2 regions of the Paraburkholderia sp. SIMBA_053 genome follow, and region 1 is predicted to be linked to the other one. Evidence: riboswitches for the same ligand, from Rfam matches in the RefSeq annotation. Region 1 holds a riboswitch; the other holds the start of a gene.
The links. A riboswitch is a leader RNA that binds a small molecule or an ion and turns the genes downstream of it on or off. The one in region 1 is predicted to bind cobalamin.
Positions count from the first base shown of each region.

Region 2: linked by a shared signal. The riboswitch ahead of cobG (precorrin-3B synthase) and the one ahead of SB753_RS26030 (CbtB domain-containing protein) in region 1 are both predicted to bind cobalamin.

Region 1 covers NZ_JAWRXU010000011.1:16,468-20,504, reverse strand. Annotated here, with positions in the region: gene SB753_RS26045 (ATP-binding protein) at 1-77, opposite strand, end outside; gene SB753_RS26040 (ATPase domain-containing protein) at 82-1,599, opposite strand; gene SB753_RS26035 (histidine phosphatase family protein) at 1,795-2,385, opposite strand; cobalamin riboswitch at 2,423-2,561, shown strand; gene SB753_RS26030 (CbtB domain-containing protein) at 2,602-2,823, shown strand; gene SB753_RS26025 (CbtA family protein) at 2,835-3,677, shown strand; gene SB753_RS26020 (2OG-Fe(II) oxygenase) at 3,828-4,037, opposite strand, start outside.
Region 2 covers NZ_JAWRXU010000001.1:464,992-469,028, forward strand. Annotated here, with positions in the region: gene SB753_RS02150 (cobalt-precorrin-5B (C(1))-methyltransferase) at 1-1,021, opposite strand, end outside; gene cbiE (precorrin-6y C5,15-methyltransferase (decarboxylating) subunit CbiE) at 1,027-2,286, opposite strand; cobalamin riboswitch at 2,370-2,558, shown strand; gene cobG (precorrin-3B synthase) at 2,641-4,037, shown strand, end outside.

The DNA.
Region 1 (4,037 bases):
TGATCCTTGTGCAGAACCTCGGCAATAACATCGGCGTCGCGGCCAAAAGGCGCGAGAATCAGGACCCGTTGCTCCATGACGTTACTGCCGCGACGTGTCGATGACACGCTCCGTCGAGCCAAGTAGCGCCGTGGTGCCGCGATAAGACGGCAAGCCGGAAAGCACGCCTTCGAAGTCGCGCAGCGCTTCACCCACTTCGACGCCATGGCTCGTGAGCCGGAACTGGCGGATCGAACGTTCATGGGCATTAGCGCGGCTCTTTACTGCCGTCACGGCGGTCAGCACTTCACCGTGGTGTTCGAAATAGCGGAACAGAATGACGACGTCGCTCAGGTAGCTGATATCGATATCGCTCTGAACCTCGCCGATAATCCCATGCTGTCCCAGCACGAGCATCGTCATGACGCCTTGCTGGTTCAGATACCCGAGCAGTTCGTGCATCTGCAACAGCAGATAGCGCTCACCGGGCATTGCTTGCAGGTAAGCGTTGAGACTGTCGATCGCCACATATTTCACGCCTCTTTTCTCGACGGAGGTGCGAACGTCGCTCGCGAACTCGCCGGGCGAGATCTCGGCGGGATCGATCTGACGCAGCGTCAATAGTCCGTTGTCCACATAGGGCTGCAGATTCATGCCGACCGTCGCGCAACGCGCGACAAGGGTGACCAGCGTTTCGTCGAAGACATAGTAGACGCAGCGTTCGCCACGTTCGAGAGCCGCAATCAGGCACGAAACCACGGTGGTGGTTTTGCCGACACCCGAAGGGCCGATCAGGAGCGCGTTGGTGCCAGGTATCAGTCCGCCGCCCAGCAGCGCGTCGAGACCTCCAGTGCCCGTGCTCACCACATGTGTATCGAATTTGGCGTGATGCTCGGCCGCGACGAGGCGCGGATAGACATGGATGCCGCCGGTGTCGAGCGTGAAGTCGTGGTATCCCTCGCGGAACTTGATGCCGCGCATCTTGGCAATGCGCAGGCGCCGGCGATTGCCGCCGTAGTCGTGCACGACGTTGTCGAGCGCGATCACGCCGTGAGCGATGCTGTGCAATTGCACGTCGCCCGGGTCGGACGTATTGTCGTCGAGCAGCAAGACCGTGCATGCGCGCGTGGCGAAATAGCGTTTCAACGCGAGGATTTGCCGCCGGTAGCGCAGTGCGTTCTGCGACAGCAGGCGCAACTCGGACAGACTGTCGAGCACGATCCGCACAGGCTTGATCTCGTCGACCTGCTGGATGACGTTTCGCACCGTTTCGCCGAGTTCGACCTCAGCCGGATGCAGCACCGTCTGCTCGAATTGCGGATCCAGACCTTCGTCGGAGACCAGTTCCAGGATATGGAACTGGCTCAAATCCCAGCCATGGCTGTCAGCTACCGAGATGAGCTCCGAACGAGTCTCGGAGAGCGTAATGTACAGACCTGCCTGCCCTTCCTCAGCGCCCTGAAGTAAAAATTGCAACGCCAGGGTGGTTTTACCCGTTCCCGGCGCGCCCTCCACCAGGTACATGCGGTGTGGGGTGAGGCCGCCTCCCAGGATGTTATCGATTCCCTCGATTCCTGAGCAAAGGCGGGTAGGCTTGTGAGTGGCAGCGTCTTTTGACATAGCGTGGTTATAGCATCGAATAATTGGCCTGGTCCGTCAGCCGGTATCGCCAGAATGCAAGTTGCATGCCTATTGCGAAAAGACCGTGGTTGGCGCGTGTGCGCCGGCGGAGAAGCGTGATCAGCGCCGTGTTAGTTCGTGTGGGCGGCGCGGCTGTCGGTATCGGACGAATAAGCCTTGGTTGTTCCGGCAAGGTCACGACGACGTCGGCCGCCATGTCCAGTCCCGTCGTTGCGAGCGCTGCAGTTCGACGACCGCGAGCGGTGGGATTTCAATGCGCGAAAACACCGCTGGCGGTGTGCCCAACACATGGACGATCGCCGCGCGGACCAGCGGCGCATGCGTCACGGCGACCACATCGTGGACAGCGTGCGACGCGCCATCCGGCGCGACGTCTATTGCGTCGAGCCATTCGCCGATCCGCTTCACCACCTGGCTGAATGATTCGCCGCCGTGAGGAGCGGCGTCGGGGTCGTGCGTCCAGGCTGCCAGTGCGTCTGGCGCGTGCGCGGCGAGATCGTTGAGCCGTTGGCCGCGCCACTGGCCGTAGTCGACATCCGAAAGCGCGGTGTCCACCTTCGCAGCGAGGCCGAGCGCCAGGGCCGTTTCGCGCGCGCAGGCGGCGGGGCTGACGAATGCGCTTGCATTATCGGCAAACGACAGGCGCGCTCGCGCTGCTTGCGCTTCGCCGAGGCCGCGAGCGTCGAGCGGATCGTCGGCCGGAAAGCGGCCCGCGCGCATGGCCGCGGTTGGCGCATGGCTGACCAGTAACAGCCGCAGGTTCATTTTTGAGTTCCCGTCAATATGCGCTCGTGTCGCTGCGTGGTAGCTGGCGCGGAAGTTTAGCGCGTAGAATAGCCGCACTGCGAAGCGCGGAAGCCGGTGAAAGCCCGGCGCGGTCGCGCCACTGTAATCGGCATCACAAGCCGAAAGCCAGACCTGAGCTTCGCATCATTCCTCTGCAATCGACTACGGGGCGCGCTACCCCAGGAGATGTCCATCATGACTGAAGCTGTTTTCGATACCGCCGGCCAGCCCGCCATTCAGCCCACGCCGATTCCGTTGCGTGAACTGCTGCCTTGGGCCGTGTTCGGAGGATTGCTGCTGCTGCTCGCGCTGTATTTCGTCGGTGCGGAACAGGGCGCCACGTCTTTAGTGCCTGGCATGTACGTGCATGAGTTCGTGCACGACGGCCGCCATCTGCTCGGCTTTCCCTGCCACTAACGGAGCAGAACATGGTCGGTAAGTTGTTGTTGCGCGGGATGCTTGCAGGCATCGCCGCGGGGCTGCTCACGTTCGCGTTTGCGCGAGTGGCGGGCGAGCCGCAGGTCAATCAGGCGATTGCCTTCGAAGAGAAAGCCGGGGACGGAGCCGGCGCAATGCATGAGCATGAGCACGCCGGTGCGGGTGCGGGTGCGGACGCGCACGAGCACGAGCACGAGCACGAGCACGAGCACGAGCACGAGCACGAGCACGAGCACGCGCATGAGCAGGAGTTGGTCAGTCGCGATACGCAAGCCGGATTGGGATTGCTCACCGGCGTAGTGACCTACGGCGCGGCATTCGGCGGACTGTTCTCTCTGGTGTTTGCCTATGCGTACGGGCGAGTGGGGGCGATGAGCGCACGTGCGTTGTCGGCGTGGCTTGCCCTCGGCGCTTTCGTCGCACTGGTGATCGTTCCTAACATCAAGTATCCGGCGAACCCGCCAGCGGTCGGCGACCCGGAGACAATCGGAACGCGCACGGGCCTGTTTTTTCTGATGATCGCCATCTCGCTGACCGCGATGGTTTTTTCGCTGAAGGTCCGGCGCCGCGCGGCAATGAAACTTGGCGCATGGAACGGCTCGATCGTGGCCGGACTTGTGTTCATCGCCATCATTGCCGCGGTGCAGATGTCGATGCCCGTGATCGACGAAACGCCGGCCGGTTTTCCAGCGGCGCTGCTGTGGAAGTTCCGTGTGGCTGCACTCGGCATGCAGGCGATCATGTGGGCGACGATCGGGCTGCTGTTCGGCGCGATCGTTGAGCGGAGTTCGTTTATGCGTGTCGGGAATCGCACAGCGACCCGGTCGGCTTGAGGTCTTCTGGCGGCTTGCGCTGAGCGGCTGGCTGCGTGAGTCGGTTAAGGCTGTGGGTGTTGAGCGCGCGGTGGTATGACACGGGCTGGGAATTGTCGGGTGTGATTTTTTGGCCCTGTCACCGCCGCCAGTCGCGAGCACGCTCAACAACTACATGTTGACCACGCCATCGGACGACGACGCCATCGCATCATGAAAAATAACTCCTAACGTATGCCTTTGTCCCGATCTCAAACGGCTCACTCCGTGCCGCAAATTCACGCGATATACGCCACGCGTGCCTTGCACCGGCCGATGATGAACCGCGAACACCACGGCATCTCCCTTGCGCAACGGCACGACTTCCGCGCGTGACTGCAT
Region 2 (4,037 bases), on a different contig from region 1:
GCACGATTTCGCGTGCGACGGCAAGCGCGTGCGCACAGACAATATCGCCGAGCGGCACCTGCTCCGCGTGCGCTAGCGCGACCGCTTGCTGACTCGTATTGGCCGCGCGGATCGCGGATTGCAACGCGTCGTCGGCGCCCTGTTCGGCGGCCCATGCGGCGAGCCGTTCAAGATCGATGCTCGAGTTGCGGCTATGCAGATCGAGATGGCCCGCCGCGAGCTTGCTCAGCTTGCCGAAGCCGCCGCAAATACTCAGGCGCTCGACCGGCGCGCGCTTCATATGTTTGAGCACCGCGCCGACGAAGTCGCCCATTTCGATCAGCGCGATATCGGGTAATGCGTAGTGCGAGCGCATCGCGTCTTCGCTTGCATTACCTGTACACGCGGCGAGATGCATGTAGCCGTTAGCGCGCGCAACGTCGATGCCCTGATGAATCGACGCGATGTAGGCCGAGCACGAAAACGGCCGCACGATGCCGGTCGTGCCCAATATCGACAGGCCGCCCACAATCCCGAGCCGCGGGTTCATCGTTTTGAGCGCGAGCGCTTCGCCGTCCTCAACGCCAATCGTCACTTCGAAACCGCCGCCATAGGCATGCTCGGCAGCGAGTTCTGCAAGATGCTCGCTCATCATTTTGCGCGGCACCGGGTTGATCGCCGGTTCGCCGACGGCGAGCGTCAACCCCGCACGCGTCACCGTGCCCACGCCCGGCCCGGCGCGGAACACCACACCTGGCTCAGGGACCAGACGCACGCGCGCGAACACCACGGCGCCGTGCGTGACATCGGGATCGTCGCCGGCATCCTTGATCGTGCCCGCTTCGGCGCCGTCATCGGTCAACCGGCAGAAGACGAGCGGCATCGGCACATGCTGGCCCTTGGGCAACACGATTTCGGCCACCTCGCTGACCACACCCGCGAGCAGCAGACGCGCGGCCGCCAGCGACGTGGCGGTTGCGCAACTGCCGGTCGTGTAGCCGCTGCGCAGCGGTGCGGGTTGTTCAGGCGTTTCGTCGCGCATGAGCGTCACGCCGATGAAGCAGCGTTGGTGTTATCGGCAACACTATGGACGCCATCGGCAGCGCAACGCTTCACCACATCGTACAAGGTGATCGGCAGCGCTTGCCGCCACGTATCGAAGCCACCGAGCGGCTGAGCGTCCGCAAGCGCAATTCGCGTGAGCGTGCCGCCATGTTTGTCACGCCATGCAGCGAGCGCCGCCTCGCCTTGCAGCGTGACCGCGTTCGCGACCAGCCGGCCGCCGTCGCGCAAATTGTCCCAGCACCCTTCGAGCACGCCGGGCACCGTCACGCCGCCGCCGATAAACACCGCATGCGGCGCGGCCAACCCTTCGAGCGCTTGCGGCGCGCGGGCCGCCACGAGTTGCAAACCCGGCACGCCCAACGCATCGCGATTGTGCTCGATGAAGCGCTGACGCTCCGCGTGCCCTTCGATGGCGATCGCCCGGCAAGTCGGATGCGCGCGCATCCACTCGATGCCGATCGAGCCGCTGCCCGCACCCACGTCCCACAACAATTCGCCGGGCGTCGGTGCGAGTCGCGCGAGCGTGATCGCTCGCACATCGCGTTTGGTGAGCTGGCCGTCGTGACGGAACGCGTCGTCGGGCAGACCGCAGGTGAGCGGCAGGCGCGGCGCGCCTTCGGTGGCGCGGCATTCGAGCGCGACCAGGTTCAGCGCGGCGACATCGCCCGGGGACCATTGATCCGCACGGCCGTCGATGCGCCGCTCGTCGTCGCCGCCAAGGTGTTCGAACACGGTCATCCGCGTTGCGCCGAAACCTCGCGCGCTCAGCAGGTCGGCAAGCGCGGCGGGTGTGCGCCCGTCCGCGCTGAGCACGAACACGCGCGCGCGGTCATGCAAATAAGCGTTCAGCGTGGGCAACGGCCGCCCAACTACCGACACCATGGCCACATCCTGCAACGGCCAGCCGAGCCGCGCCGCCGCGAGCGATAACGACGACGGCGCGGGCAACACGCGCAGTTCACTGGGCGGCAACTGTCGAGCCAGCGTCGCGCCGACGCCGAACAGCATCGGATCGCCGCTCGCCAGCACGCACACCGAACCGCCGCGCTCGGCCAGAAGCGGCGCGAGATCGAATGGGCGCGGCCACTCGGCGCGCCGCGCCGCCAGCCGCGCGGGCAACATCGACAGATGACGTTCGCCGCCGTAAATCACCGACGCCTCGAGCAACGCACGCCGTGCGGGCCGCCCCAAACCGGCGAAGCCGTCGTCGCCAATGCCCACTACCGTCAGCCACGCCGACATGCACCCTTCCTCATTTTGTATCTCAAACAATGCACTGCGCCACGCCGGTCAAAGCGTCCAGCCTCGTTGTGCTATCCGAAAAAGGGCATAATACAGCCGCCGGTGCCCTTCGGGGCCTAACAGGGAACACAGCGGGAAGATTGCCGCTGTGGCTGCCCCCGCAACTGTATGCAGCGAGTCCGCCTGCGCTTGGCGCCACTGGTTCAACCGGGAAGGCCGCAGCGGACGACGACCTGCCAGCCAGGAGACCTGCCGGCCAGACTGTTCGTGCCAGCCAACATCGGGCGGGGTGTACCGATGCCGCAGCAATGCCGTTTTGACCGCTTGCTCGGGCCGTCGCGCGACGCTAACCCGGTGTCCGTCTTGAATCCAGCTTCGCCCTCCACTCTCTTGGCCGACGCGGCATCTGCGCTGCGGCCCTCGGCGTGTCCGGGCCTGCTGCGGATCGTGGCGGCGCGCGACGGCGGCATTTGTCGGATCAAGCTGCCAGGCGGCGAATTGAGCGCGGCTCAGGCCGAGGCGGTCGCCAACGCGAGCGCGCAGCATACGGCGGGTGTGATCGAACTGACGAATCGCGCGAATCTGCAATTGCGCGGTGTTCGGGCCGGCCATGAAGCTGCGCTGGTCGCCACGCTGATCGATGCGGGGCTCGGACCGGGCGCTGCAAGCGGCTCTGAAAGAATGGGCGATAGAGCGCCGACCGATTCCGCCGAAGACGATCACGATCACGGTCACGATCGCGATCGCGATCGCGATCGAAACGCGCACGCACTCGATGCAGCCGCCGCTGACGACGTGCGCAACGTCATGATCAGCCCCACTGCCGGACGCGACCCATGCGCACTGTTCGACACCAGACCTCTGTGCACCGCCCTTCTCACGCTGCTGCAAAGTGAAGCGCGTTTCGCGGCACTATCGCCGAAATTCGCGTTATTGGTCGACGGCGGCGAGCGGCTCGCGAGAGTGGACCACCCGCATGACGTGTGGCTCGCGGCAGCACAAGATTCGGCCGGAGCGGTGCGCTTCGTGTTCGGGCTCGCGGGCTGCCCGACCGTGGATGCAAACGCGAGCGCAAACACGCACATCGGCGGGAAGTCACCATCATCAGGCAACGCTGCGAACTCGTCCGAAAGATTGCATGCGGATGCGACAGGCGCGTTGGCCTCGGTGCTGCCGTCGCAAGTTCCGGCGCTCGTGCGCGCGTTGCTGCATACGTTTCTCGATCTTGCCGCTGCCGACGCCACGCGTATGCGTCATCTGCTCGACACGCATTCGGCGGACGCGATATTGCAGCATGCGCAAACCTACGTGGATTTTCCATTGACACGCGACGCGACGCTCGGCGGCTGGCGTCGCAGCACGACCGCCGATGCCTCGCTGCGCCTCGGCGCACATGCGCAACGCGCCGCGGATACATGGCATGCCGGCGGTCAACCGCCGCTCGGCCGTATCGATGCGGCCACGCTGCACGGCCTCGCCGCGCTCGCGCAACAACATGGCGACGGCACGCTGCGCATCACGCCGTGGCAAAGCGTGCTGCTGCCCGATATCCGGACGCTCTCAGTGCCCGTTGTGCTTGCCGCGCTGAACGCGCTGGGCCTCGCATGCGATTGCGCCGAAGCCATCACACACCTGATCGCGTGCGCCGGTTCCACTGGCTGCGCGAAAGGCCTCGCGGATACCAAAGCCGACGCATTGAATCTCGCGAAGCGCCTACCCGCCAGCGTCGACGTGCATTTGAGCGGATGCCC